One region of the Bacillus sp. SRL337 genome, then DNA from elsewhere that is predicted to be linked to it. Evidence: a T-box and tRNA genes for the amino acid it is inferred to sense, from the RefSeq annotation. Region 1 holds a T-box; the other holds one or more tRNA genes.
The links. A T-box is a leader RNA that pairs with one kind of tRNA and senses whether it is charged. The one in region 1 lies ahead of tyrS (tyrosine--tRNA ligase), so its partner is inferred to be a tRNA-Tyr.

Region 1 (15,633 bases):
GTGAAGTCCTTTATGCTGTATTTTGTTCCTCGCGAATGAGGTGTATCTTGTAACTCTCTGCTGCTGGAGCGAAGGTACATGAAAACATAATACTCATGATTGTTAATTCACACACGGTTTTTATTTTACAACAAAATAAAAACACGAAGGAGGAGTCTTCAATGGCTCGTTATACTGGCCCTAGCTGGAAATTATCCCGCCGTCTTGGAATCTCTCTAAGCGGTACAGGTAAAGAATTAGAAAAGCGTCCTTACGCTCCTGGACAACACGGTCCTAACCAACGCAAAAAAATCTCTGAATATGGTTTACAATTACAAGAGAAGCAAAAGCTTCGTCATATGTATGGAGTGACTGAGCGTCAATTCCGTAACCTATTTGACAGAGCAGGAAAAATGCAAGGTAAACATGGTGAAAACTTCATGGCACTTCTTGAAGCCCGCCTTGATAACGTTGTTTATCGTCTTGGTTTGGCTCGTACACGCCGTCAAGCACGCCAACTTGTTAACCACGGACACATCACTGTTGATGGATCTCGCGTAGATATCCCATCTTACCGTCTGTCTGCTGGCCAAACAATCGGTGTTCGTGAAAAATCCCGCAACCTTGACATCATCAAAGAAGCTCTTGAAGTGAACAGCTTTGTTCCTGACTTCTTGACTTTCGATGCTGACAAGCTTGAAGGTTCATTCACTCGCTTAGCTGAGCGTTCTGAACTTCCGGCTGAAATTAACGAAGCTCTTATCGTTGAGTTCTACTCTCGTTAATCTTCCTGAACCCTTTCCCTTTTGGGGAAGGGTTTTTATTTTGTGTTTTTCAAAAAAATTTCTTGGAATCGAGTTTATAAAAATTCGCGGTTTGCATCCGGTCAACGGTGCCAAGTAACTGCACTCAATCGTTATAGAACAGGATAGTCTGGTGTTTTGAATTGAGTGTATTGGTTTTTGGGCTTTTTACAACCCTCGCTGCCCATGCGGCATACACCATCTTTCATTTCCTGTTTTGATGTCCCTCCCTCGCTTCACACGTCGCGTCAGACATTTTCAGACAAAATCACTCTCTTCCTTACTTTTTAAGTGAAGCCCATTCCATTTCGGACATCACGCTCCAGGGAACTGTTTTTTTGTCCGAATCACCGCTAATCAGATAAGATGCCTATCCTCCTCTTTATACTAATTCTCTCATCCCTAATATGTTATAATAGTAAGGTTGATATTTTTTATAAAACCTTAGATCATTTTCTTAGATTAAAAAGGAGGAACAGGTTATGGACTTTCTGTTTTCCACAGGATTCATCATTTCTTCAGGAGCGATTCTTGCCCTGTTAAAAATTATTGCGATTGATATTATTCTGTCTGGTGATAATGCAATCGTTATTGCGATGGCCACAAAAAACCTTCCAAAGGATTTGCAGAACAAGGCAATCTTCTATGGTACGGGTGGCGCAGTGGTCCTTCGCATTCTGTTTGCAGCCGTAATTGTGTACCTGCTTCAAATTCCTTATGTCCACTTGATCGGAGGAATTTTGCTCTTATGGATCGCTTATAAGGTACTTGTAGAGGAAGAGGAAGAAGCGAACATTAAAGCTCATACAGGCCTTAGCCAGGCAATTATGACCATCATAATTGCTGACGCGGTTATGAGCCTTGATAATGTGGTGGCGGTGGCCGGTGCTGCCCATGGCCATCTCGGATTGATTGCCCTTGGTGTATTGGTCAGCATCCCGATCATGATTTTCGGTTCAAAAGCGATTGTTAAACTTCTGGAGAGGTTCCGCTGGATCGCCTACATCGGTTCGGGCATACTGGCGTGGACGGCCGGGGAAATGGTCATGGAGGACAAGCAATTCTTAAATCTGGTGCATCTTTCACATAGTCCTTACTCATACCTGATTATTGCCGCACTGACGATTGTCGTTCTGGGTGCAGGTTTCATGACGAACAAGAAACAAAATAGTGTACAAGCTCATTAATTCACTAAAAAGAGGCGCTTCCGGGAAGCACCTCTTTTTATATGATTCTTATGAGTATTGGACCATGAAATATTTCTTTTTCCCTCTGCGGATGATGGTGAACTGTCCGTCGATGCGGTCGGATTCTGACATTACATGCTGAAGGTCTGTCGTGCGGTCACCGTTGATGTAGATCGCCCCGTTGCCGATATCTTCTCTCGCCTGTCTTTTAGAAGGAGCGATTTTAGTGTTCACGAGAAGGTCGACTAAATTGACTTCCTCGTCTTTAGGCTGTGTAAAAGATGGAACATCCTTGAAGCCTTGCTTGATTTCGTCAGAAGACAATTCCTTGATGTTGCCGCTGAATAGCGCTTCCGTGATCTTGATCGCCTGTGCGAGGGATTCTTCCCCATGGATCATTTTCGTCATTTGTTCCGCTAATGCTTTTTGTGCTTTTCGAAGGTGAGGTTCTGTTTCAACCGCTTCCGCTAAAGCTTCGATTTCTTCTTTTGAAAGGAAAGTAAAGTATTTTAGGTACTTAACGACATCAGCATCCGCTGTGTTGATCCAGAATTGGTAGAATTCATACGGTGATGTTTTTTCAGGGTCAAGCCAGATTGCACCGCTTTCTGTTTTACCGAATTTAGACCCGTCTGCTTTTGTGACAAGCGGAATCGTGAATCCAAATGCTTTTGACTCTTCTTCCCTTGTGCGTCTGATCAATTCAAGCCCTGTTGTAATGTTGCCCCATTGATCGCTTCCCCCGATTTGAAGCTTGCAGTTGTAGTTTTCATACAGGTGGTTAAAGTCCATTGCCTGCAGGATCGTGTACGTGAATTCCGTGTAGGAGATTCCTGTTTCAAGACGGGAAGCAATGGTATCCTTTGCAAGCATATAGTTGACTCCGATATGCTTTCCAAAGTCCCGAAGGAATGTCACCATATCCATCGGTCCGATCCAGTCGAAGTTATTGACCATGACCGCGCCATTTTCCCCTTCGAAATCAAAGATGCTTTGAAGCTGGCTCTTGATGCTTTCCACGTTATGCTGAATGGATTCAACCGTCTGCAGTTTTCGTTCTTCGCTTTTACCGCTTGGATCTCCAATCAGACCGGTAGCTCCTCCTACCAGTACCAGCGGGCGATGGCCTTGGTTTTGAAAGCGCCTTAATGTAAGGAATGGCAGCAAATGGCCGATATGCATGCTGTCTGCCGTAGGATCGATTCCACAATAGATAGAGATTTTTTCTTTATCTAAAAGAGCTTTCAGTCCCTCTTCATCTGTCTGCTGATACGTTATGCCGCGCCAATCTAAATCTTTTAGTAATTCCATTTTTATCTTCCTCCTGATTTTTTATAAGGCAGAAATTTTCAATAATACAAGCGTGTTCCATGGCCAGCCGACATCCAAAAGACAGATCAGCGAAAATATGTTCTTTCACTTGCTTGGGATCCGCTGAGGATGCGAAGGGATTAGGGCCGGGAGTCGGACGTGAATAGCTCATCAAACAAGATGTCCTGTTACATCCAATTAATATGCAAACAATAAAAAAACGCCCCTGCCGATGCAGGGACGTTTATTACGCGGTACCACCCAACTTAAGGACACAAGTATCCTTCACTTGATAGTGTAACGGTTTTCCCGTTTGCTGCTAATCGACCAAAGACGTTCACAGCAAAAGCTCAAGGAGGTAATTCATCACGTTATGTATGTCAGTTTCCACCAGCCACTGACTCTCTTTAATAGGGATAACGGGACTACTTATTCCTGTCGAAGCAATATCGTTATGAAAATTTCTCAGTTATACTTTTTTTATCATAGTTTCATCCCTTTTGTCAATTTGATTTCCGGAAAGGTCCTTCTTTTACGTAATAAACCGCCCTTCCAGCTTTCCATTATATACCTTTGAAATTTCCTTATTATAACCTTTCAATCGTCGAATTATGCTATAATATAGATGATTTTAGGGGGAGTGTACATATGAAGGAAAAATTTCAATCTTTGCTGCAGCGACTAGAACCTGTCATCAAGTTTTTTACTAACAATAGATTTTTAAAACGTGCCCGGATCACCTATGGAGTTCTTTGGAATTTATTATTGATATTAATTGTGGTGGCCGTTCTGGGTACAGCTTTCGCTGGCGGCGTCGGGGCGGGTTACTTTGCTTCCTTGGTAAAAGAAGAACCCATCCGCCCTTATGACAACATGAAGCAGGATATTTACAACTACGAAGAAACCTCACAGCTCTACTTTGCGAACGATGTCTATCTCGGAAAAATGAGGACCGATTTAGAGCGTGAAGAAGTAAGTATCGATGAAGTACCGGAAGACCTGGTGAACGCTCTGATTGCAACAGAAGATGAGTATTTTAAAGAGCATAATGGCGTTGTCCCCAAGGCGATCCTTCGTGCCATCGTACAGGAATTCACGAATTCCGCTTCCCAAACAGGCGGAAGTACACTTACACAGCAGCTGATCAAAAATCAAATACTCACAAACGAAGTATCCTTTGACAGAAAGGCAAAAGAAATCCTTTTGGCAATGAGACTCGAACGCTTCTTTGAAAAAGATGAGATCCTTGAAGCCTATTTGAATGTAGCCACACTCGGGCGTAACTCTTCCGGGAGAAACATCGCCGGAGTCAAATCTGCTGCAAAAGGGGTATTCGGGGTAGAACCGAAGGACCTTTCACTGCCCCAGGCAGCCTTTATTGCAGGGCTTCCACAAGCACCTTTTGCTTACACTCCTTTTACAAACGGGGGAAAATTAAAAGAGAACCTGGAACCGGGGCTTTCCCGGATGCAGACAGTTCTTTACCGAATGTTTGAAGAAGGCTATATAACCGAAGAAGAATATCAAACGGCCTCTAACTATGATATTTCGAAAGATTTCATAGGACCTAAGCCTTCAATTAATGACAACTATCCTTGGCTTACTGCTGAAATTGAAAGCCGCGGCAAGGAAATCATCTCAAAGATCCTGGCTGAAAAAGACGGTTACTCCGAAGATGACCTGGCCAACAACGATGAGTTATATGAAAAATATACGACACTCGCTGACCGTGAAATGAGACAGCGGGGCTATCATATCCACTCTACAATTAATAAAGAAATTTATGACAGTATGCAAAAAACGAAAGATGCATATGAAATGTATGGACCAGAACTTACTAGTACAGATGTCGACTCCGAAACAGGAGAAGAAGTAGAAGTTCCAAATCCTGTCCAGGTCGGCGCCATCATGATTGAAAACAAATCTGGCAGAATCATCAGCTTCGTCGGCGGGCGAGATTTCAAGCAGGAGCAGCTGAACCATGCAACTCAGTCCATCCGCCAGAATGGATCGACAATGAAACCGCTGCTTGTCTATGGACCGGCATTGGAATTCGGGGAAATCGGGCCTGGTTCTCCACTGCCGGACGTTGAAATGTCCATCATGGCTGGTAATGGCGTCATGTGGTCTCCGCAGAACTACTCATTTAACTATAACGGGCTAATACCAGCCAGATATGCGCTGGCTGAATCCTTGAACATTCCTGCGGCCCGGTTATATACAAAGATTTTTGATAAACAGCCTATCCAGTTCCTTGAAAAAATGGGCTTCTCAACGCTGACCAGCCGGGAGAAAGAAAACTATTCCCTATCCCTTGGCGGCATGGAACGCGGAGTTACACTAGAGGAAAATACAAATGCTTATACAACATTCGCCAATGGCGGAAAGTTCGTCGATGCCTACATGATCGAAAAAATCGTAGACAAAGATGGCAATACCATATATCAGCATGAAATAGATCCTGTGGATGTATTCAGTCCGCAGACTGCTTATCTGACCATAGATATGATGAGGGATACTCTTGATCACTATGCCGGAACCGGACGCTATGCTAAGAAATTCCTTACCTTCTCTTCCGACTGGGCAGGGAAATCAGGAACTACACAGGATTACAAGGACCACTGGTTCATCGCTTCCAATCCAAGCATTACGTTCGGTACGTGGTTCGGATATGACGACCCGCAATCCATGTACAGAGCGATGGAAACCTATGGGCACTATGGGTTGAGAAATATTCGCTTATGGTCTTATCTGCTGAATGATGCTCACGATCTAGCACCGGACCTGATTGATCCCGATGCAGCATTCCAATCTCCAGAGGGTATCGTGACAAGATCCTTCTGTGGAATTTCAGGTTTGCTGCCTTCTGAGGCCTGCAGCCAGGCTGGTTTAGTGAAAAGCGATTTATTCAATGCAAAGTATGTGCCAAGCAAGACAGATGACAGTCTTCTCAGCAGCCGGTATGTCATGGTGAACGGCAAGAAGTATCTGGCTCTTGACTCTACTCCTGCAGAGTTCTCTCAGCCGGGAGTCATATTAAATCCTGATTTTGTTGAGAGTGTTCTGAACGGACTCAAGGCAGATCCCCGCCAGTTGATTCCAGCTGACGAAGAAAGATACAAAAACATCCTTGTCGCTGAAAATAAAATTGAAGACGACGGTGCAGCTCCTGGAACGGTCAAAGCAAGTGCTTCCGGAAATAAAGTGACCTGGACTGCATCAGCCAGCAACGATGTTGTCGGCTACAGGGTCTTCACAGTAAGCGGCCAAAAAGTGGCAAGCGTTAAATCTGATTCAGACCTCGTTGCTTCTCTTGGTAACGGAGAGTACTACGTCGTTGCGGTAGATGTAGCCGGAAAACAATCCGGAAAATCAAACACCGTACTTATCGGAGAAGAAAAGAAAGAACCAAAGCCTTCTAAAGAGGAAAAGCCAAAACCAGAAAAACCTGAGCAACCAAAACCGGACACCGGCAGTTCGAATGGTGGTACTGGTTCAGGAGAAGGTGGCGGCAGCGCTGATTCTGGAAACGACAGCGGAGCCAGTGATTCCGGCTCCGGTCCAGGCGGCGGAAATGGCAATGACCAAGGATAGTTGATGAAAAAGAGGTGATCCGCCTAAGCGGATCACCTCTTTTGTCCTTTAGCGCTTTAGCGTGGCGGGGGACTGTCCCCGGTCACGCTAAAGCGCTAAAGGATGGTGACTCAAAAAACCACCCAGACACCCTGAGCGGTTCTAAATATTTATTAATCTTCCATTGTAGAAAGGTCACCAGTCGGAAGGTCAAGCTCCCAAGCTTTCAACACGCGCCTCATAATTTTACCGCTGCGTGTTTTCGGAAGTTTATCCTTGAACTCGATTTCTCTTGGTGCTGCATGGGCAGCCAAGCCTTTTTTCACAAATTGGCGGATTTCTTCTTTCAGTTCATCCGTTACTTCATATCCTTCGCGCAGGGCAACGAATGCTTTTATGATTTCCCCGCGGACCGGGTCTGGTTTTCCGATAACACCAGCCTCTGCTACAGCCGGATGTTCAACCAGTTTGCTTTCCACTTCAAATGGCCCTACCCTTTCACCCGATGTCATGATGACATCATCGATACGGCCTTGGAACCAGAAGTATCCATCTTCATCCATATAGGCGGAATCCCCGGAAACATACCAGTCACCAGGCATGAAGTAGGAATCATATTTCTGTTCATTTTTCCAGATGGCATTCATCATGGACGGCCAGCCGCGCTTGATGGCAAGGTTCCCCATTCGATATGGTGGAAGTTCATTTCCCTGATCATCGACAATCGCTGCCTTGATGCCAGGGATTGGTTTCCCCATGGAGCCCGGCTTGATTTCCATGCAAGGGTAATTGCAAATAACCTGTCCACCCGTTTCTGTCATCCACCATGTATCATGGATGCGATGGTTGAACACTTTCATTCCCCAGCGGATAACCTCAGGATTCAGCGGCTCCCCGACACTAAGGATATGTCTCAGGCTGCTCAAATCAAATTGCTTCACAACCTCGTCCCCTGCCCCCATCAGCATCCGGAAGGCAGTAGGTGCGCTGTACCAAACGGTAACCCCGTATTTCTGAATGGTATTATACCATTTCTCCGGCTTGAATCTTCCGCCCGCAATGATGTTTGATGCCCCAGTAAGCCATGGGCCAAATATCCCGTAGGATGTACCGGTCACCCAGCCCGGATCGGCTGTACACCAATAGACATCCTCTTCCTGAAGGTCGAGGACCCATTTCGCTGTCTGATAATGCTGAAGCATGGCGTTATGGACATGAAGGACACCCTTGGGCTTTCCGGTAGACCCGGAAGTATAATGAAGGATCATTCCGTCCGTTAAATCAACCCATTCTATATCAAGCTTATCGCTTGCCTCTTCAAACCGGTTCATGAAATCGACGTATTTCCCTTTTTCCTCTACATCTTGCCCGACGAGTAATACATGTTCAAGAGCAGGCAGTTCATCAACAGGAACCCTGTCAAGCAATTCTGGAGTCGTCACAAGAACCTTTGCTCCGCTGTCTTCAAGACGGTCTCTGACGGCCCCCTCCATGAATGCTTCAAATAAAGGCCCGACAATCGCACCTAATTTCAGGGCTCCAAGAACGGTAAAGTATAGTTCCGGCGATCTTGGCATAAAGATGAACACCCTGTCGCCTTTCTCTACATCACCATAGGTTTTCAAGACATTCCCTGCTTTATTCGTAAGGTTTTTCATTTCCCGAAAGGTATACTTTTCATCTCTGATGTCGTCAGTATAATATAGGGCTACTTTGTTTTTTCTGAATGACTCAGCGTGCCTGTCAATCGCTTCATGCGCAATATTTACACGTCCTGTTTGATTCCATGAAAAATTCTTCTGGATTTCATCCCAATCGAAATTCTTATACGTATCTTCATAACTGGAAAGATTATAGTTTCCTTGAGTTACTGGCAGCGCTTCCAACTTCATGCGAGCGATTCCTCCCTATGTAAGAATTTACTATATTATTATAGTACAAAAATCTATTTTTCTCAATTTTAAAAATTGTCCGTTTATTGGTTTTTGTTATAATAAGGGTATGTAAAGGGCTATCCCAATATGAAAAAATTCACAAAAAGGCTATAATAGAGCGCTTGGTCGTTCTGTTTTGTCTGCAAGTTTTGTGTCATAATGACCATGTATATTATTTTGAGGCGGTGACAAAATGAACCACCAAAAAACGTATAATGCAATGGAACTCAAAACACCAAAAGGAAATATCATTATTGAAGGGCCTGTCCCTGTCAATGAATTGATAGATTTAGAGTTCCATGAGGATTTAACGGCTTTCCGCTTGCCGGAAAAGCAGCATAAGGCCATAGTCGAGATAGCCGAACTGACGGAAGGGCGCATTATCATAGCAAGGGAAGATAACGTCATAGTCGGCTATGTTACATATCTGTATCCTGACCCTCTTGAGCGATGGTCACAGGGAAATATGGAAGAACTGATCGAGCTTGGGGCAATCGAAGTCATCCCAAAGTTCAGGGGGGCTTCAGTCGGCAAGAACCTGCTGAGGGTTTCGATGATGGACGACGCCATGGAAGATTATATTATCATCACAACTGAATATTACTGGCATTGGGATTTAAAAGGCACCGGCCTTAATGTCTGGGAATACCGGAAAGTCATGGAAAAGATGATGAACGCAGGCGGATTGGAATATTATGCGACGGATGACCCTGAAATCAGTTCGCATCCAGCCAACTGCCTGATGGCCAGGATTGGAAAGAGAATCGAAAGTGACTCTATCCAGCAGTTTGACAGATTAAGATTCATGAACCGCTATATGTATTAATGACTCTCTCAAAGGGGATGGAAAACCATGATAGTAGAAGAAATCATGAAAACACATGTAGAGACACTAAGAGCAGATGATACTATAGAGCAGGCAATCAAGACTCTTCGCGAAAAAAAAATCAGGCACATTCCCATTATCGACGACAACTTGAAGGTAATCGGCATTGTCAGTGACAGGGATGTAAAGGACGGGACCCCTTCCATTTTCCAAAAGGATAGGGCTGCTGAAGAACTTCAAAATCCTTTAAAACTGATCATGAAAACAGACGTCATAACAGGGCATCCTCTCGATTTTGTCGAAGAAGCAGCGGCCCTCTTTTATGAACATCACATTGGCTGCCTGCCGATTGTAAAAGAAAATAAATTGGTCGGTATCATCACGGAGACCGATCTGCTATACACATTGATTCAATTGACAGGGGCACACCAGCCTGGATCTCAAATTGAGGTGAAAGTGGAAAACCGCTCTGGGGTGCTATATGAGGTCGCCGGTATTATCCGCAACCATAATGCAAACATACACAGTGTGCTTGTCTATCCTGATAAAAATGATGAAAGATATAAAATCCTTGTCTTCAGAGTGAGAACGATCAATCCGATGTCCGTCATTGATGATTTAAAGAAAGAAGGGTATGAAGTCCTTTGGCCAAACATGCCCGGTATGCCATCATGACAAAGGAAGCTTTATTTGTTTACTCTGATAAGCTATTGGAATACCGTTTTTCCGAGAATCACCCGTTTAATCAATTCAGGCTTAAGCTGACCATCGATCTGCTGAAAGAAGCAGGAGCCTTGGATGAAGATGATATCGTGCAACCTAGAATGGCGACCGATGAAGAACTTCATTTGATTCATGACCCTTCTTTCGTAAGCGCTGTCAAAACAGCTGGAAACGGAGGGCTGCCTGCTGATAAAGCCGAAAGCTATGGAATCGGGACTGAAGATACCCCCATCTTTAAAGGCATGCACGACGCCAGCGCCCTTATGGTGGGAGGTACATTGACCGCTGTAGATTGTGTGATGGGTGGAACATCGAAACACGCTGCTCATTTTGGCGGAGGCTTGCACCATGGTTTCAAGGGTAAGGCTTCAGGATTCTGCATTTATAATGACAGCTCGGTAGCAATCAAATACATGCAGGAAAAGTATAATGCCCGGGTTCTGTATATTGATACAGACGCCCATCATGGAGACGGTGTCCAATGGTCATTCTATGATGATCCGGATGTATGCACCCTTTCCATCCATGAAACCGGACGATATCTTTTTCCCGGCACAGGGAATATCAATGAACGTGGACATGGAAAGGGGTATGGATATTCTTTTAATATTCCGCTCGATGCCTTTACAGAGGATGAATCCTGGCTTCATGCCTATGAAACAACCTTCAGGGAAGTCATCAAGTTTTTCAAGCCGGACGTCATCTTATCGCAAAATGGTACCGATGCTCATTACTTTGACCCGCTCACACACCTGTCTTCCACCATGAAGATTTATCAGGAGATTCCGAAAATCACCCATGAACTGGCCCATCAATACTGTGACGGACGGTGGATCGCTGTAGGCGGAGGCGGATACGACATTTGGCGGGTGGTGCCCCGCGCATGGAGCCTTCTTTGGATGGAAATGGCACAGCGAAATGCCAGCCTTCCGCATTTTCCGAAAACCTGGACAGAACGATGGAAGGGAAAGGCACCTGTAACGCTTCCGGTAAGCTGGGATGATCCTCCTGGAATCTATCCTGCCATTCCCCGGAAGCCTGAAATTACGGAGAAGAACTCGCAGACTGTTGAAAAAGCACTATATCAACTGCGCCAGCAGCAGGGGAATAAAAAATCTTCTGCCCAATAGAAAACGAAAAAGACTCGCAAGTTCAGTAACGAGTCTTTTTCGCATTGTTGAATTACCAGGAATGTTTGTTTTTTTGACCAAATGTGTTTAAAATGGTGCTTGTAGTTGTATATGATTCACGTTCTTATCTCCATTCACTTACAGTTAGTGCCTGCATTCGGATGTAAGATCACAGCTTCCCGTTGATTTCCTTAATCGCTTTGCAGGTTGAAACATGGTTTAACCATTCCTCATTCACCGTTTCCTGGTCTTCAATCCACCATTCAACAATATCCATATCCTCTAACTTTGTTTTTAGTTGCTTTTCTTTACCATTTATTTTTGCCATGACCATCCTGGATGCTGAGATAGGATCTAAAAAGTAAGCAAAATCCAGTACAGTAGAGCCCTCAGGTAACGTGATCGCATTCATTTCCCGGGTGTAGACAGTAATATCATTTTGGAGCAATTCAAATGATATCAATTCATAGAATTCTATGGGATTGCCCGAAACAGCTTTGACAGCCTCAACCGAATCTCTTAACAATTCCCTGCTGAGCATTTCGATTTCCTTATCAGTTGAATTATTGAGCAGGGTAAAAAGATTTTCTTCCGTCGTTTTGATAAGAAAGCGGACTTCGACATCATCCATCAGCACCGAAGTATTTAAATGGCGATTGAATCGATTTCTCTGACTTGTAATTTCATCTCTGAATCGGTTGGGGATGGGTTGGAACAAACTATGGATGATTCCTAGTTGTGTGTAACAGCTTAGTTGGGTGGCTGTGATGATCTGAATGGTGAATAGCTCGGGAAGAAGCTTCCCCTCTTGGAGCATTGAATAAGAAACGTAGATGGGTGCTGAGTGCCAGTCCAATTTTATATTCATTGGATTATTGGTTACTATCTCTTTTTCGCAAAAGCGAAATATACTTAAGAAAATATTTCCATAGTTCTCTTTAAGCTTCTTGACACTCTTATATTTATGGGGATCGAGGTGTTGAAAAGCCAAATCTTCAAGTTCATATTGCATATCATACAGACCTAATCTTTCACATAGAGGAGAGAAAAAGATTAACGTTTCATTAGCATAAGACACTCTCTTCTCTACTTTTTTTATTTGTAGTGTCCTCATATTATGAAGTCTATCAGCTGTTTTAACTAGGCTGTTTTCGCATATATTGTTGCTTCCAGAAAAATCCCAAAATCCGGATTTTTCCCCTGCATACTAAGGTTTTCGCTCTGAACGAAGAGAGAAGCTCTTTTCTCTCTTGCTAAACAGGGATTTTCCGGTTCATTACTCCACTATCTTTCGGAATTATTATCAACTAGCAACAAAGTTTACGAAAAGAGCCTTTAACTATAATCGTTCTTATATCCTTGACTGCTGCAGACAGAAGTTTTTCATAATTGGATGCATTATAGAGTTCTTTGCTTTCCGAACCTTTTTCAAGCTTTGTCAATCCTTCAACCACCAAGGACGCCTGGCCACCAAATTGATCCTCAATGTCATCCAATGTGTAATCTGTATCTTCAACAACATCATGAAGCAAGGCTGCCACAAGGGTGGTGAGGTCGGCTCCATACTCCATGAGAATCTCACAAACCGTAAAGGGATGACAGACATAGGGTTCTCCTGTAGCCCTCTTCTGTCCCGCATGTGCCTGTTCAGCAAACTCCATGGCTCTAGTGAATATCTCCAGCTCCTCAGCTGTTAAATAATCTGCCTTGTGGACCAGGGAAGCCCTTAACTCAAGAATCATTGCATCTCCTCCCATTTTTGTAATAGATATTGAGGCATAAGTTTCCCAGCATCTTGTCACTTACTAAAAAAGCCAAAGAATCCCGGCGGGGTCTTCTGCTCTAATTTTTAATCCATCTGGCTCCATTTAATGGATAAAAAACGACATTCGCTTTTCCTACTACCTCTTCCATTGGAATGGTGCCGATATGCCTGCTGTCTGTGCTGTACTGTCTGTTATCCCCCATCACAAATAAATGTCCTTCAGGTACAGTAGATTGGCCAACCTCCGTTTCCTCCAATGAAAATGGCCGCGTTAAGTCTCCAGCGAGATTTTCTTTTTGCTTATCTAAATAAGGCTCTTCAAATGCAGTACCATTCACATATAAAGTGTCTTCCTTGTACTCAATCCTGTCACCTGGCAAGCCTATAACACGTTTAATATAATCCTTCTGCTCATTGGCATGAAAAACAACAATATCAAATCTGTCCGGCTTGCCTATTTTCGTTACAATCACACGTTCCTCATCGTGTAATGTTGCATTCATGGATGCCCCTTTCACCATGACAGGAGTAAATATAAAGGCACGCACAACAAAAGAAATCACTACCGCAGCAGCCAATGCTTTTACCCACTCGAACGCTTCATTCTTTTTTTCTGCCACTTAATCCACCATCCATTTATCATCTATTTCATGAGCTTGCAAACTATAAGAATGTCTTTTGAAATTAGACGGGTTTAGTCCATTATTAGTTTCATTTAGTATTTCGTAAACTCTGTTGCTATTCAATAGGAATGGCGAATATTTCACCCTGCTTTCCAGAAATTTTCGAGAAGCAAGAAAGAGAGGGACTCTTCACTTCAGATAGAAAACCTCTATTATTCAAGGGAAACATCCGGCCCTTGGAGTTTTCCAAAGCAACAATCATATGGAAACAGCCTTTAGAAGAGACGTCTCCTCATGTAATATGATAATGGTTTATAACAAAAATATGGATGAATTGTTAGTATGCAAGAGGAAAGAAATTCTTATAAAGGCCAGAGTAATACTGCAGGCGGAAAAATTGAATAGGAGGAATCGGGGATGGATTATCCCCTTTCATGCCGTCACTTCCTTCTTCAGCCATATTTAGCCTGAATTCTATGGGCCAGTACCACATGAAACTTCATAATTCTCACTTTCTATCATTCTTGTATAACACATTCCTGCTGTGTCTCCAGTAGGACTATCGTAGTTAAACCAATATACATTGTACAGCTGTCCGTAGTCTTTATCTTTATAATTTTCCTTAAGTATTAAAGCAAAGAAGCTTTGATATGGATGCCCGTCTTTAAAAATTGCTTCTCTTAATGCAGACCTTGGCGAATGATGATCATGTGCAAAGGGCGCTAGAAATGGCGGGAAAATTATCATCACTATTAATGCCAGCAATCCAACCATTAAAAGTCTTCTTTTCTTTTTCAAATGGTTCATCTCCTTTTTCTATAACCTGCTGGCCGAATTCAAAGAAAACAAAGCCGAGAGACAAAAAAGGAATATTTTTCAACTCCATGACAGCCCGTATAAGGAACTGATTACCCTTCGAATGGCAGAGGTTGAGTTCCATCTATATCAGTAAAGTCATATTTTCTCGCTAGTTCAGCCACCATAACGGCTTCACCAGAAATCCTCGATACCAGGGAATCAGACGCCAGTGCTACAACAGCACGGCCTACATACGCGGTGGTCTCCGTTGTGCCGTCCTCTGGTTTATAACCTGAATCTGTAACTCGTTCTGTCCGCATCCACCCCGGGCAGACAGCAACCGCTGAAACGTTAAACGTCTCTAATTCCTTTGCCATTCCAAGTGTCAGCCGATTGATAGAATTCATGGCTAAATCGTAATATAAATTACCTGCGACTCTTTCTTTTATAAAAAAGGTAATGTTTACAATCAAACCTCTACGGTGCTTTGTCATTAACGGTGCAGCATATCGAGCAGTAAGCAAGTAAGCTTGCGTTCCGGCAACCATCATAGCATCCCAATGCTCCAGCGGCCGCTGCCAAAAAAGCCGGCCTTCCCCTGATGGCAGAGAATTTTCGGAGCCTCCAAATACACTATTGACTAGAATATCAATGCAGCCGTGTTCCTTCTTTATTTGTTCAAACAGTTTTCTCACATCATTGTCGCTTGTATGGTCACAACGTATGGCTATCCCTTTGCCGCCTCGAGAAGTGACGCCAGCAGCGGTTTCCTCAATGGTTTCGGGTCGGTTATCGGTTGTTTCTCCCCTTACACTCCGGCCTGTCACATACACCGTTGCCCCTGCACTGCCTAGTTCAAGCGCAATGCCCCTGCCCGCTCCACGAGACGCACCTGTAACAACAGCAATCTTTCCTTGCAATGATTTCATTCAAACTCCTCCATATCCAGCATTAAAGAGTCCTTACATAAAGATATATTCA
Region 2 (15,633 bases), 1.3 Mb from region 1:
GGACGAACGCTGGCGGCGTGCCTAATACATGCAAGTCGAGCGGACGGATGGGAGCTTGCTCCCTGAAGTCAGCGGCGGACGGGTGAGTAACACGTGGGTAACCTGCCTGTAAGACTGGGATAACTCCGGGAAACCGGGGCTAATACCGGATAGTTCCTTTCCTCACATGAGGAAGGGTGGAAAGGTGGCTTCGGCTACCACTTACAGATGGACCCGCGGCGCATTAGCTAGTTGGTGAGGTAACGGCTCACCAAGGCGACGATGCGTAGCCGACCTGAGAGGGTGATCGGCCACACTGGGACTGAGACACGGCCCAGACTCCTACGGGAGGCAGCAGTAGGGAATCTTCCGCAATGGACGAAAGTCTGACGGAGCAACGCCGCGTGAGTGATGAAGGTTTTCGGATCGTAAAGCTCTGTTGTTAGGGAAGAACAAGTGCCGTTCGAATAGGGCGGCACCTTGACGGTACCTAACCAGAAAGCCACGGCTAACTACGTGCCAGCAGCCGCGGTAATACGTAGGTGGCAAGCGTTGTCCGGAATTATTGGGCGTAAAGCGCGCGCAGGCGGTCTCTTAAGTCTGATGTGAAAGCCCACGGCTCAACCGTGGAGGGTCATTGGAAACTGGGGGACTTGAGTACAGAAGAGGAAAGTGGAATTCCACGTGTAGCGGTGAAATGCGTAGATATGTGGAGGAACACCAGTGGCGAAGGCGACTTTCTGGTCTGTAACTGACGCTGAGGCGCGAAAGCGTGGGGAGCAAACAGGATTAGATACCCTGGTAGTCCACGCCGTAAACGATGAGTGCTAAGTGTTAGAGGGTTTCCGCCCTTTAGTGCTGCAGCTAACGCATTAAGCACTCCGCCTGGGGAGTACGGTCGCAAGACTGAAACTCAAAGGAATTGACGGGGGCCCGCACAAGCGGTGGAGCATGTGGTTTAATTCGAAGCAACGCGAAGAACCTTACCAGGTCTTGACATCCTCTGACAACCCTAGAGATAGGGCGTTCCCCTTCGGGGGACAGAGTGACAGGTGGTGCATGGTTGTCGTCAGCTCGTGTCGTGAGATGTTGGGTTAAGTCCCGCAACGAGCGCAACCCTTGATCTTAGTTGCCAGCATTCAGTTGGGCACTCTAAGATGACTGCCGGTGACAAACCGGAGGAAGGTGGGGATGACGTCAAATCATCATGCCCCTTATGACCTGGGCTACACACGTGCTACAATGGACGGTACAAAGGGCAGCAAGACCGCGAGGTTTAGCAAATCCCATAAAACCGTTCTCAGTTCGGATTGCAGGCTGCAACTCGCCTGCATGAAGCTGGAATCGCTAGTAATCGCGGATCAGCATGCCGCGGTGAATACGTTCCCGGGCCTTGTACACACCGCCCGTCACACCACGAGAGTTTGTAACACCCGAAGTCGGTGAGGTAACCTTTTGGAGCCAGCCGCCTAAGGTGGGACAGATGATTGGGGTGAAGTCGTAACAAGGTAGCCGTATCGGAAGGTGCGGCTGGATCACCTCCTTTCTAAGGATATATGAGACGTGACGCGTTGATTTTGTTTTGTTCAGTTTTGATGGTTCAATAAGATTTTTTGCGAAAGCAAACAAATCCACCATCAAACATTGTTCTTTGAAAACTAGATAAAGATAGTCATGAAGAAAGTCAAGAAAGAACCGAGAATTCGCCATTTTAGGATATCTCTTATGAGATATTGTTTTAAACTAAGGTGAAGGAGAAGCGAGGAGTGCAAGGCGCCCGTGTTTCTGAGCAGCGGAGTGTACCTTACCGTACATGAGCAGCGGAAGAAACGAAGGCAACGCCGCAATCCGAAGCTTATCGTTCGCCGATGGTTAAGTTAGAAAGGGCGCACGGTGGATGCCTTGGCACTAGGAGCCGATGAAGGACGGGACTAACACCGATATGCTTCGGGGAGCTGTAAGTAAGCTTTGATCCGGAGATTTCCGAATGGGGGAACCCGCTGCACGTAATGGTGCAGTATCCATACTTGAATACATAGAGTATGGAAGGCAGACCCGGGGAACTGAAACATCTAAGTACCCGGAGGAAGAGAAAGCAAACGCGATTCCCTGAGTAGCGGCGAGCGAAACGGGATTAGCCCAAACCAAGAGGCTTGCCTCTTGGGGTTGTAGGACACTCTATACGGAGTTACAAAGGAATGAAGTAGACGAAGAAGTCTGGAAAGGCTCGTCACAGAAGGTAACAACCCTGTAGTCGAAACTTCGTTCCCTCTTGAGTGGATCCTGAGTACGGCGGGACACGAGAAATCCCGTCGGAAGCTGGGAGGACCATCTCCCAAGGCTAAATACTCCCTAGTGACCGATAGTGAACCAGTACCGTGAGGGAAAGGTGAAAAGCACCCCGGAAGGGGAGTGAAATAGAACCTGAAACCGTGTGCCTACAAGTAGTCAGAGCCCGTTAACGGGTGATGGCGTGCCTTTTGTAGAATGAACCGGCGAGTTACGATCCCATGCAAGGTTAAGTCGGAAAGACGGAGCCGCAGCGAAAGCGAGTCTGAATAGGGCGAATGAGTATGTGGTCGTAGACCCGAAACCAGGTGATCTACCCATGTCCAGGGTGAAGTTCAGGTAACACTGAATGGAGGCCCGAACCCACGCACGTTGAAAAGTGCGGGGATGAGGTGTGGGTAGCGGAGAAATTCCAATCGAACTTGGAGATAGCTGGTTCTCTCCGAAATAGCTTTAGGGCTAGCCTCATGTAGTAAGAGTCTTGGAGGTAGAGCACTGTTTGGACTAGGGGCCCTCATCGGGTTACCGAATTCAGACAAACTCCGAATGCCAAAGACTTATCCATGGGAGTCAGACTGCGAGTGATAAGATCCGTAGTCGAAAGGGAAACAGCCCAGACCACCAGCTAAGGTCCCAAAGTATACGTTAAGTGGAAAAGGATGTGGAGTTGCTTAGACAACCAGGATGTTGGCTTAGAAGCAGCCACCATTTAAAGAGTGCGTAATAGCTCACTGGTCGAGTGACTCTGCGCCGAAAATGTACCGGGGCTAAACGTATCACCGAAGCTGTGGATTGACACCATTTGGTGTCAGTGGTAGGAGAGCGTTCTAAGGGCTGAGAAGCTGGACCGTAAGGACTGGTGGAGCGCTTAGAAGTGAGAATGCCGGTATGAGTAGCGAAAGACAGGTGAGAATCCTGTCCACCGAATGCCTAAGGTTTCCTGAGGAAGGCTCGTCCGCTCAGGGTTAGTCGGGACCTAAGCCGAGGCCGAAAGGCGTAGGCGATGGATAACAGGTTGATATTCCTGTACCACCTCTTTTCCGTTTGAGTGATGGGGGGACGCAGGAGGATAGGGTAAGCGCGCTGTTGGATATGCGCGTCTAAGCAGTTAGGCTGGTGATGAGGCAAATCCCGTCACCATAAAGGCTGAGCTGTGACAGCGAGGGAAATATAGTACCGAAGTTCCTGATTCCACACTGCCAAGAAAAGCCTCTAGCGAGGAAAAAGGTGCCCGTACCGCAAACCGACACAGGTAGGCGAGGAGAGAATCCTAAGGTGAGCGAGAGAACTCTCGTTAAGGAACTCGGCAAAATGACCCCGTAACTTCGGGAGAAGGGGTGCTCTGGTAGGGTGCAAGCCCGAGAGAGCCGCAGTGAATAGGCCCAGGCGACTGTTTAGCAAAAACACAGGTCTCTGCGAAGCCGTAAGGCGAAGTATAGGGGCTGACGCCTGCCCGGTGCTGGAAGGTTAAGGGGAGTGCTTAGCGCAAGCGAAGGTGCGAACCGAAGCCCCAGTAAACGGCGGCCGTAACTATAACGGTCCTAAGGTAGCGAAATTCCTTGTCGGGTAAGTTCCGACCCGCACGAAAGGCGCAACGATCTGGGCACTGTCTCAACGAGAGACTCGGTGAAATTATAGTACCTGTGAAGATGCAGGTTACCCGCGACAGGACGGAAAGACCCCGTGGAGCTTTACTGTAGCCTGATATTGAATTTTGGCACAGCTTGTACAGGATAGGTAGGAGCCTTGGAAACCGGAGCGCCAGCTTCGGTGGAGGCGCTGGTGGGATACTACCCTGGCTGTGTTGAACTTCTAACCCGCGCCCCTGATCGGGGTGGGAGACAGTGTCAGGTGGGCAGTTTGACTGGGGCGGTCGCCTCCTAAAGAGTAACGGAGGCGCCCAAAGGTTCCCTCAGAATGGTTGGAAATCATTCGCAGAGTGTAAAGGCACAAGGGAGCTTGACTGCGAGACCTACAAGTCGAGCAGGGACGAAAGTCGGGCTTAGTGATCCGGTGGTTCCGCATGGAAGGGCCATCGCTCAACGGATAAAAGCTACCCCGGGGATAACAGGCTTATCTCCCCCAAGAGTCCACATCGACGGGGAGGTTTGGCACCTCGATGTCGGCTCATCGCATCCTGGGGCTGTAGTCGGTCCCAAGGGTTGGGCTGTTCGCCCATTAAAGCGGTACGCGAGCTGGGTTCAGAACGTCGTGAGACAGTTCGGTCCCTATCCGTCGTGGGCGCAGGAAATTTGAGAGGAGCTGTCCTTAGTACGAGAGGACCGGGATGGACGCACCGCTGGTGTACCAGTTGTCTTGCCAAAGGCATCGCTGGGTAGCTATGTGCGGAAGGGATAAGTGCTGAAAGCATCTAAGCATGAAGCCCCCCTCGAGATGAGATTTCCCATCACTTTATGTGAGTAAGATCCCTGAAAGATGATCAGGTAGATAGGTCTGAGGTGGAAGCGTGGCGACACGTGCAGCTGACAGATACTAATCGATCGAGGACTTAACCACGTTAAAAAGCACAGGCGGCTTGACCAGAAGCGACAGGCATTAGACAGCAAGCAGATGAGGGTGTTCTTCGCCCTCGGCTGATTGATGGCTAATGACCCCGAGCTTCTAGCCGCCGGAGCTGGATTGCAAAATAGCGAAACTCGGAATCCTTTCTGATTCTTCATGACCTTTATCTAGTTTTGAGAGAACAATTTAAAAAACACTTGATTTTATAAAAAATCTTGTTATAATAAATCTGTCCTTTCAATTTACAAGCAATAATTGTCTGGTGACTAAGGCGAAGAGGTCACACCCGTTCCCATGCCGAACACGGAAGTTAAGCTCTTCAGCGCCGATGGTAGTTGGGGGATCTCCCCCTGTGAGAGTAGGACGTCGCCAGGCTTTTCGTTCCGCAGTAGCTCAGTGGTAGAGCTATCGGCTGTTAACCGATCGGTCGCAGGTTCGAGTCCTGCCTGCGGAGCCATTGCTTCCATAGCTCAGTCAGGTAGAGCACTTCCATGGTAAGGAAGAGGTCACCGGTTCGAGCCCGGTTGGAAGCTTACTAGTTTTATAAAATCGGCCCGTTGGTCAAGCGGTTAAGACACCGCCCTTTCACGGCGGTAACACGGGTTCGAATCCCGTACGGGTCACCATTACGGAGGATTAGCTCAGCTGGGAGAGCATCTGCCTTACAAGCAGAGGGTCGGCGGTTCGATCCCGTCATCCTCCACCATGATTTTGTCACAACTTAATAAAATATAAACATTTTCAAATTAGTGCCGGTGTAGCTCAACTGGTAGAGCAACTGACTTGTAATCAGTAGGTTGGGGGTTCAAGTCCTCTTGCCGGCACCACTCATTTGGAGGGGTAGCGAAGTGGCTAAACGCGGCGGACTGTAAATCCGCTCCTTCGGGTTCGGCAGTTCGAATCTGCCCCCCTCCACCATTTCTTGAATACATAGAGCAGAAAATGGACATGTTAATGAATGTCCTTTTTATTTTCGCTGATATTGGGCTATAGCCAAGCGGTAAGGCATCGCACTTTGACTGCGACATGCGTTGGTTCGAATCCAGCTAGCCCAGCCATTGTGAGCCATTAGCTCAGTTGGTAGAGCATCTGACTTTTAATCAGAGGGTCGAAGGTTCGAATCCTTCATGGCTCATCACAAAAAAAGCTTCCAGACTTATGTCTGGAAGCTTTTTTTGTGTTCAGTTATTGTTCCTGATGCCCAGACTGTCAGATGGAACACCTCAAAAAGCGGTTCAGTCATTTGTGAATTGCTTAATGAAGGAAAACAATATTATAGAAGGAGAGTTAGTTTGTAATGGGGTGAATAGCGAAGAAACACCCTACTATAGAAGGAGAGTTGGTTTGTAATGGGGTGAATAGCGGAGAAACACCCTACTATAGAAGGAGAGTTAGTTTGTAATGGGGTGATTAGTGGAGAAACACCCTATTATAGAAGGAGAGTTAGTTTGTAATGGGGTGAATAGCGAAGAAACACCCTACTATAGAAGGAGAGTTGGTTTGTAATGGGGTGAATAGCGGAGAAACACCCTATTATAGAAGGAGAGTTGGTTTGTAATGGGGTGAATAGCGGAGAAACACCCTACTATAGAAGGAGAGTTAGTTTGTAATGGGGTGATTAGTGGAGAAACACCCTATTATAGAAGGAGAGTTAGTTTGTAATGGGGTGAATAGCGAAGAAACACCCTACTATAGAAGGAGAGTTGGTTTGTAATGGGGTGAATAGCGGAGAAACACCCTATTATAGAAGGAGAGTTGGTTTGTAATGGGGTGAATAGCGGAGAAACACCCTATTATAGAAGGAGAGTTGGTCTGTAATGGGGTGAATAGCGGAGAAACACCCTATTATAGAAGGAGAGTTGGTTTGTAATGGGGTGAATAATGGAGAAGGCCTGCCTTATCCCTCCTCCTCCATGCGAATCCAGCTTCAAGGCCTAGCTGCTGGCGTACTTCCCGACTCCTTCTTGCGATAAGTCAACATCAACTCACTCTGTTCGTTGTATTTCGGTTATCTCATACTGAGTCAGTCCAGTCCGTACGCAGCTGAACAGGTCTTTTCCGCTTTTTATAGATAAGTCAACATCGAATCGCTGCCGCACTTCGTGTTTCCTTTATCTCATACGAAAGCCCTCCAATCCGTACGGCGCTTAACGCCCGCTTCCGCTTTTGATCCGTCCAGCTCCAGCGGGCAGCGCCTAGCGGATTTCGGTCTCTCTCCTTGCGATAAGTCAACATCGAATCGCTGCCGCTCTTCGTGATTCCTTTATCTCATGCGGAGGCGGTCCAGTTTGAACGCCGCTGGGCAGGCTCCCTCCGCTTTTGATCCGTCCAGCTCCAGCGGGCAGCGCCTAGCGGATTTCGGTCTCTCTCCTTGCGATAAGTCAACATCGAATCGCTGCCGCTCTTCGTGATTCCTTTATCTCATGCGGAGGCGGTCCAGTTTGAACGCCGCTGGGCAGGCTCCCTCCGCTTTTGATCCATCCAGCTCCAGCGGGCAGCGCCTAGCGGATTTCGGTCTCTCTCCTTGCGATAAGCCAACATCGAATCGCTAACGCTCTTCGTGTTTCCTTTATCTCATACGAAAGCCCTCCAATCCGTACGGCGCTTAACGCCCGCTTCCTCTTTTGATCCGTCCAGCTCCGGGAGCCTAACGGCTAGCAAACTTCCCTCCTCCTCCTTGCGATAAGTCAACATCGAATCGCTGCCGCTCTTCGTGTTTCCTTTATCTCATGCGGAGGCGGTCCAGTTTGTACGCCGCTGGGCAGGCTCCCTCCGCTTTTGATCCGTCCAGCTCCAGCGGGCAGCGCCTAGCGGATTTCGGTCTCTCTCCTTGCGATAAGTCAACATCGAATCGCTGCCGCACTTCGTGTTTCCTTTATCTCATACGAAAGCCCTCCAATCCGTACGGCGCTTAACGCCCGCTTCCGCTTTTGAATATATATACACTATCTTGTCCGGTTGAGTCATTTTGGTTTTGTTCGTTACAATGGAGGTAGTAAAGGATGAGGAGGAACTGGTATGAAGAAGAATATTTCAATTATTGGCGTGCCTATGGATTTGGGGCAGATGCGCCGTGGTGTAGATATGGGACCAAGTGCAATCCGTTATGCGGGAGTGGCAGAGAGGTTAGAGAGACTTGGCCATACGATTAATGACTTGGGGAACATTGAAATCGCCCAGCCTGAAAGAGTACATACCTCAGATTCAACATTGAGAAATTTGAAAGCGGTTGCGGAGGGGAATCAGAAGCTTGGGGATAAAGTGGATGAGGTCATTGCAAGTAATGACTTCCCGCTTGTGCTTGGTGGAGATCACAGCATTGCCATCGGGACGCTTGCCGGGGTTTCCAAACACTATGAGAATCTTGGTGTCATCTGGTATGACGCACATGGTGATCTAAATACAAGCGACACTTCGCCATCAGGCAATATCCATGGGATGCCGCTTGCTGTATCTTTAGGAATCGGCGATGAAAGCCTGACCGGTATTGGCGGCTATTCTCCTAAGGTAAAGCCTGAAAACATCGTCATCATTGGGGCACGCTCCTTGGATGAAGGTGAGAGGGAATTGATCAAGGATCGCGGAATCAAAGTGTTTACAATGCATGAAGTCGATCGCATGGGCATGACGAAGGTGATGGAGGAGGCAATCAGCTACTTGAAGGAGAAAACCGATGGCGTTCACCTGTCACTCGACCTGGACGGTTTAGACCCAAGTGATGCACCTGGTGTGGGAACACCGGTATTAGGCGGGATCAGTTACCGTGAAAGCCATTTGGCGATGGAAATGCTGGCTGAATCAAATCTCATTACATCTGCAGAATTTGTAGAAGTTAACCCGATTCTGGACGATAAGAACAGAACCGCATCGGTTGCTGTTGCCCTTATGGGTTCCCTATTCGGCGAAAAATTACTATAAAACAATAAAAGCAGCTCCTCCGGGAAGCTGCTTTTAATGATTCTCTGTCTTATGGTGAAAGGTATTTAACAAGTGGTCAAGCTCACAACTGATTTGGACGACATGTTCATTTGCAAAGGACGATTGCAGTGCCAATTTTACCATTCGGCTTCGGTGTTCCTCAATTTGTTTAAGTAATTCAGCTCTCCCCACACTAATTACCTCGTTTCCGGACTTATTTAGTCCTTTTATACCCTTAAATAAAAAATTCTAAACATTTCTTTTCTAAAATTTGTTAGGATAGAGTAGATGAAAAAAATTGAAACCTTTTTTGCTATACGTTCGTATACATGTATAGCCGCATAGAGCGGAGGTATAAAATGGATGCGCTAGTCAATAAAAGAATTAAGCAGGTGCTGAAAGGCGATCAAGATGCATTTGCTGAGGTTATCGAACTTTATAAAGATAAAGTGTTCCAGATTTGTTTCCGTATGTTAGGTAACCGCCATGAAGCTGAGGATATTGCACAAGAGGCTTTCATAAGGGCTTATGTCAATATCCATACGTTTAATCAGAAGCGGAAGTTTTCCACATGGCTTTACCGGATCGCGACAAATCTCTGCATCGATAGAATCAGGAAAAAGAAACCGGATTATTATCTTGATGCCGAAGTCACAGGGACAGATGGATTAACAATGTATTCTCAAATCGCCGCAGATGGACAGCTGCCGGAAGAAGAAGTGGAAGAAATGGAACTTCAGGCAGAAATCCAACGACAGATTTTGAAACTTCCTGATAAATACAGGTCGGTCATTGTCCTGAAGTATATTGATGAATTATCACTTCAGGAAATCAGTGAGATCCTGGATCTGCCGTTGGGTACGGTGAAAACGAGAATACATAGAGGGCGGGAAGCTCTCAGAAAACAATTAAGAAACATGTAGGAAAGGGTGTGAAGCCTTTGAAATCTTGTTGTTCTTTAGAATATGAAGAATATATCCACGAATATTTAGATGAAGAAATTTCACAAGAACACGAAAGAAAATTGAAAGAACATCTTCAAAGGTGTGAAGAATGTCAGCAATTTTTCCATGAAATGAAAAAATCAATAGCACTTGTGCAAAGCACATCACATATACAGGCACCTTCGGATTTCACGAGCAAAGTTATGGCCAGTCTCCCAAAGGAAAAGAAGAAGGTAGGGGCTCAGCGCTGGCTGAGGCATCATCCTTTATTGACAGCGGCGTCTCTGTTTTTTGTCCTGATGGTCGGCAGCCTTTTTTCCTCTTGGAACCAAAGTGACGAGTTTTCCTTTACTAAACAGCCCGATTTGATTGTAAAAGATCATACGGTCATCGTCCCTGAAGGAAAAGTAATCGATGGGAATATCACTGTAAAGAATGGTGATGTTAAAATTGAAGGCCAGGTCAATGGAGACATAACCGTCATTAACGGAAACCAATATATGGCATCTGCCGGAAGTGTTACCGGTGAAATCAAAGAGATAGATGCGGCTTTTGAATGGTTATGGTATCAGATGAAAAAAGGGGTCAAAGACACTCTGAATTGGTTTGAGAAACAACCTGAGGGTGTATAAGAAAAAGAAGGGCTTGTTTAAGGGGAATTTCCTTGGACAGTCCTTTTTTAATAGTAATCGGAGCTTATGCGTGTATATTATCCGAGTGCTTTTGTTATTTCCACTTTTTTTATTATTCAGTATGTCAATACTCTTTGTGATATAATAATAAAGTTACTAATTACATAGCCAGTTTCACGGCTATCCCTTTAGATCACTTCTATTGGAGGATACTATATGCCGTTTTTTGATGTTTACTCAAATTATTCCGTACTGGATTATGCCTCGGACATCGTAGACATACTCCTGGTATGGTTTGTCATCTACAAATTAATAATGCTAATCAAAGGGACAAAAGCCGTTCAGTTGTTGAAAGGTATTTTTGTCATCATCATCGTACGGGTGCTGAGCGGTCTGCTGGGTTTGGATACGTTGAGGTCTTTGGTCGATCAGGCCATTGACTGGGGAATCCTTGCCATTATCATCATTTTTCAGCCGGAACTTCGGCGGGCACTTGAACAGCTGGGCAGAGGAAGGCTGTTCTCAAGGAGCGGAAATCATGAGGAAGAAGAGCAGGCCCATATGATCGAAGCGATTGGCAAGGCGGTCAGTTACATGGCCAAGAGGAGGATAGGCGCACTTCTCTCCATTGAAAGGGAAACGGGCTTGAGTGAATACATAGAAACCGGTATTCCGATTCAATCCAAGATCTCTTCAGAATTGCTGATTAATATCTTCATTCCTAATACACCGCTTCATGATGGTGCAGTCATCCTGCAAAAGAGGAAGATTGCAGCAGCTGCGTGTTACCTGCCGCTATCAGAAAGCCCGTTCATTTCAAAAGAACTTGGGACGAGGCACAGGGCAGCATTGGGAATCAGTGAAGTCACGGATAGTATTACAATTGTTGTATCAGAAGAAACAGGAAGTATTTCGGTTACTATAAACGGTGATTTAAAGCGGAATGTTTCAGTCGAAGACTTGAAACTGATCCTCGAGCATGAGCTGATAGGGGATAAAGCAAATGCTTCCTCTACAAAATGGAGCTGGAGGGGGAAGAGAGACAATGGATAAATTCTTCGAAAGCCGCTGGTTTATGCGTATAGTCGGATTGCTTTTGGCCTTTGTCCTCTATGCTTCTGTCAACTTCGACGAGATGGCGATGCAGAGAAGTGAGAGCAGCAATCCGCAGGCGAACACAGAAACCATTCAGAATATACCTGTCGAAGTTTTCTATGATAGTGAGAATCTGTTTGTCAGCGGAGTTCCAGAAACCGTAAATGTGGAGCTGGATGGACCTAAGAATTTAGTTACGTCCGCGAAACAGCGAAGGGATTTCCATGTTTATGCCGATCTGAATGAACTGGGAATCGGAGATCATCAGGTGCAGCTGAAGGTTGAAGGAATTTCAGATAAACTGCAAGTCAAGCTGAACCCTTCCTTTGCTAATGTTTCCATCCAGGAGAAAGTGACTGAAGAATTCTCCGTTGAGCCTGAATTCAACGAAGCTTTTCTTGCAGAAGGGTTTGAGGTGGAAAGTGTAACTGCAGAACCGAAGCAGGTGGAAATCACCGGTGCAAAGGATATCATAGAGCAGATTGCTTATGTCGTTGCCACCCCGGCTGTCGACAGCGGCATTGAAGGAACCCTTACCAGGGAAGCAAGAGTCCAAGTACTTGATAGGGATTATAATAAACTGGATGTTGCGATTGATCCGGAAACCGTCGATGTGACTATTGAGGTTGTAAATCCCAGTAAAGAAGTTACAGTGGCGGTCAATCAAAAAGGGAAACTTCCTGAAGGATTTGAATTGGAATCCATAACAGTCCAGCCGAAGAGTGTAACGGTTTTTGGAAGGGATGCTCTTCTGCAGTCCATTAATGAATTGACAGCAGAAGTGGACTTAAGCGATGTGAAAAAAGATACAACCATTAAAGTGCCGCTTACACTGCCTGAAGGTGTAAACAAGACCACACCTGGGGAAGTGGAAGTAAAGATAGATTTAAAGGAAGTAGAAAAGAAGACAGTCATGGGAAATACCATAACGATTGAAGGTGCAGAGGAGGACATGGAGTACGAGTTCATCGATCCTGAATTAGGCAGCGTCGATATAACCGTTTCGGGTTTTAAGGAGCAGCTCGACACCGTGAACACTGAATCATTCTCGCTGTTTGCAGATGTAACGGGACTGGCCCCCGGTGAACATGAAATAGAACTTGAAGCAGAGGGTCCGGAAGACATCGAATGGGAACTGACGAATAAAAAAGTTACAATCCAAATACAAGAGAAAATACCGGCTTAATTATTAATCTTTAAGCCCACTTAAGGAGCGATATCATGGGAAAGTATTTCGGGACAGATGGTGTAAGAGGAATTGCTAATACAGAGTTGACTCCAGAGTTAGCTTTTAAACTGGGAAGGTTTGGCGGATATGTGCTGACCAAGGATGCTGACAGGCCAAAAATCCTGATTGGGCGTGACACGAGGATTTCCGGCCATATGCTGGAAGGTGCCTTAGTAGCCGGATTGCTTTCCATAGGTGCTGAAGTTATGCGCCTTGGAGTCATTTCAACTCCTGGTGTAGCCTATTTAACTAAAGCCCTTGATGCACAGGCAGGGGTCATGATCTCTGCATCGCATAACCCGGTGGGGGATAATGGAATCAAGTTCTTTGGCTCTGATGGATATAAGCTCTCGGACGATCAAGAGAAAGAAATTGAGGACCTTCTGGATGAGGAGGAAGATACACTGCCCCGCCCGATTGGCGCTGATTTAGGACAAGTCAGCGATTACTTTGAAGGCGGACAGAAATATCTTCAGTATTTGAAACAGTCTGTTGATGAGGAATTCGAAGGGCTGACGATTGCCTTGGATTGCGCTCATGGCGCAACCTCCTCATTGGCGCCGCATCTGTTTGCTGACCTCGATGCAGATCTTATCACGATGGGAGCTTCTCCAAACGGATTGAATATTAATGATGGAGTAGGATCTACTCACCCTGAAGCACTTGCGCAGCTGATGAAAGAAAAAGGCGCGGATGTCGGCCTTGCCTTTGATGGTGATGGAGACCGCCTGATCGCAATCGATGAAAACGGTGAGATTGTAGACGGCGATCAAATCATGTTTATCTGTGCTAAGCATTTAAAATCCGAGGGCCGTTTAAAGCAGTCTACAGTGGTTTCCACTGTCATGAGTAACCTTGGTTTCCATAAAGGGATGGAGTCAAGCGATATCAAGAGTGTCCAAACGGCTGTTGGAGACCGTTATGTAGTAGAAGAAATGAAAAAGAACAACTATTCCCTTGGCGGTGAGCAGTCCGGACATATCATCTTCCTGGACTACAATACTACAGGTGATGGTTTGTTAACGGGTATCCAATTAGTCAATATTATGAAATTAACAGGAAAACCATTGTCTGAACTTGCAGGTGAAATGCAAAAATTCCCGCAGAAATTGGTCAATATCAGAGTGACAGATAAATATCATGTAACAGATAATGCCAAGGTCAAAGAAGTGATTGAGAAGGTTGAAGCGGAAATGAACGGCAATGGAAGAATCCTTGTGCGTCCTTCGGGTACGGAGCCTTTAGTAAGGGTCATGGCTGAGGCGCCTACCGTAGAATTGTGCGATAAGTATGTAGACGAAATTGCCCAAGTGGTGCAGGAAGAAATGGGATTAAAATAACAAAAAAAGAATTGGGTATGCATAAGAGGGACCTTCGGGACTTCTTATGCATATTTTCTTACTATACCTCTTTTTTTGTCAGCACCTAAGGTTTAATCAACTATGAGTCGGGAAAATTAAGTAAGCATTTTACAAAATGGCTTTGTCTGCTTTTTTGTGCGTGCTGAAAAATTTTTATTGACGAATTCATTCGGGGTATTGTATGATTATCCTGTTTTTGATTCCCTTTTGGGCATTCGGAAACTATTTTAGTGATACTTAGGAGGATAGAGGTTAATTCAAGATTCAAAAAGCGCCAGGACTAAACCGTGTCCGAGAATGGTTTAGTTGACGAGGTGGAGGTTCATCGATGATTCGGCGGATGCCTTCCGGCTTAAAGCAGAGCCGTCAATTTCTTTCTCAAATCACCGAGGCAACTCCGTGGACAAAAGAAAGGAAATGCAAAACTTATAATCAGAGATAAGGGGGCAAGAGGCCCCCGTGCTTCCTGCCCTCTTTCTCGTTAATCAGGGAGGAAATAGAAACTATGTGTGGTATCGTAGGATATATTGGAAATAATGATGCAAAAGAAATTTTACTAAAAGGACTTGAGAAGCTTGAGTACCGTGGCTATGATTCAGCTGGAATCGCTGTGAAAAATGCTGATGGGGTCCATGTCTTCAAAGAAAAAGGACGCATTGCGGATCTTCGTGATAATGTGGATGAAACTGTCCTATCCAATACAGGTATCGGCCATACGCGCTGGGCGACCCACGGTCCTCCAAGCAAAGTAAACGCGCATCCTCATCAATCAATCTCAGAGCGTTTCACACTTGTTCATAATGGAGTCATCGAGAACTACTCCGCTTTAAGACGTGAATATCTTGAAGGCGTCACTTTAAAAAGCGACACAGACACCGAAATCATTGTTCTATTGATTGAGAAATTAGTCAACGAAGGTAAAACGGTGGAAGAAGCATTCCGTTCAACGCTTAAGCTTCTTAAAGGGTCTTATGCAATTGCCCTTCTTGATAATCAAAACGACGAGACGATTTTTGTGGCGAAGAACAAGAGTCCACTGCTTGTAGGGCTTGGAGATGACTTCAATGTTGTTGCAAGTGATGCAATGGCGATGCTTCAGGTGACAGACCAGTATGTTGAGCTTATGGATAAGGAAACAGTTATCGTTACAAAAGAAAAAGTGACGATTCATGACCTTGATGGCAAGGAAGTTTCCCGTGAGCCTTACACTGCAGAATTGGATGCCAGCGATATTGAAAAAGGAACATACCCGCACTACATGCTGAAAGAGATCGATGAGCAGCCGGCAGTTATGCGTAAAATCATCAGTGCTTACCGCAATGATGATCAAGAGCTTGAAATCAATGAAGATATCCTTTCAGCAATGAACAATGCAGACCGCATTTATATTATTGCGGCAGGAACAAGCTACCATGCTGGATTAGTCGGCAAGCAGTTCATTGAAAATATCGCACAGATCCCAGTGGAAGTTCATGTAGCAAGTGAGTTCAGCTATAACATGCCTTTACTGTCTGAAAAACCTTTATTCATCTTCATCTCTCAAAGTGGTGAAACTGCGGACAGCCGTGCGGTACTTGTACAGATCAAGGAATTTGGACACAAATCCCTGACAATTACAAACGTACCTGGTTCTACACTTTCCCGCGAAGCGGATTACACATTGC

Region 2: it encodes a tRNA-Tyr, which carries the amino acid that the T-box ahead of tyrS (tyrosine--tRNA ligase) is inferred to sense. The anticodon was not compared.

What each region holds. Positions count from the first base shown of each region.
Region 1 covers NZ_OZ481793.1:3,570,186-3,585,818, forward strand. Annotated here, with positions in the region: gene rpsD (30S ribosomal protein S4) at 162-764, shown strand; gene AC4E8A_RS18075 (TerC family protein) at 1,265-1,969, shown strand; gene tyrS (tyrosine--tRNA ligase) at 2,018-3,280, opposite strand; T-box leader at 3,514-3,731, opposite strand; gene AC4E8A_RS18085 (transglycosylase domain-containing protein) at 3,929-6,874, shown strand; gene acsA (acetate--CoA ligase) at 7,027-8,745, opposite strand; gene AC4E8A_RS18095 (GNAT family N-acetyltransferase) at 8,981-9,613, shown strand; gene AC4E8A_RS18100 (acetoin utilization AcuB family protein) at 9,641-10,288, shown strand; gene AC4E8A_RS18105 (acetoin utilization protein AcuC) at 10,285-11,466, shown strand; gene AC4E8A_RS18110 (TGS domain-containing protein) at 11,636-12,544, opposite strand; gene AC4E8A_RS18115 (HD domain-containing protein) at 12,774-13,208, opposite strand; gene lepB (signal peptidase I) at 13,309-13,851, opposite strand; gene AC4E8A_RS18125 (hypothetical protein) at 14,329-14,652, opposite strand; gene AC4E8A_RS18130 (SDR family NAD(P)-dependent oxidoreductase) at 14,763-15,581, opposite strand.
Region 2 covers NZ_OZ481793.1:177,229-192,861, forward strand. Annotated here, with positions in the region: rRNA gene AC4E8A_RS00945 (16S ribosomal RNA) at 1-1,525, shown strand, start outside; rRNA gene AC4E8A_RS00950 (23S ribosomal RNA) at 1,850-4,785, shown strand; rRNA gene rrf (5S ribosomal RNA) at 5,050-5,166, shown strand; tRNA gene AC4E8A_RS00960 (tRNA-Asn) at 5,174-5,248, shown strand; tRNA gene AC4E8A_RS00965 (tRNA-Thr) at 5,251-5,324, shown strand; tRNA gene AC4E8A_RS00970 (tRNA-Glu) at 5,343-5,417, shown strand; tRNA gene AC4E8A_RS00975 (tRNA-Val) at 5,422-5,497, shown strand; tRNA gene AC4E8A_RS00980 (tRNA-Thr) at 5,543-5,618, shown strand; tRNA gene AC4E8A_RS00985 (tRNA-Tyr) at 5,626-5,709, shown strand; tRNA gene AC4E8A_RS00990 (tRNA-Gln) at 5,775-5,849, shown strand; tRNA gene AC4E8A_RS00995 (tRNA-Lys) at 5,854-5,926, shown strand; gene rocF (arginase) at 7,810-8,709, shown strand; gene AC4E8A_RS01005 (aspartyl-phosphate phosphatase Spo0E family protein) at 8,743-8,901, opposite strand; gene sigW (RNA polymerase sigma factor SigW) at 9,069-9,632, shown strand; gene AC4E8A_RS01015 (zf-HC2 domain-containing protein) at 9,641-10,285, shown strand; gene cdaA (diadenylate cyclase CdaA) at 10,502-11,338, shown strand; gene AC4E8A_RS01025 (CdaR family protein) at 11,331-12,566, shown strand; gene glmM (phosphoglucosamine mutase) at 12,602-13,948, shown strand; gene glmS (glutamine--fructose-6-phosphate transaminase (isomerizing)) at 14,475-15,633, shown strand, end outside.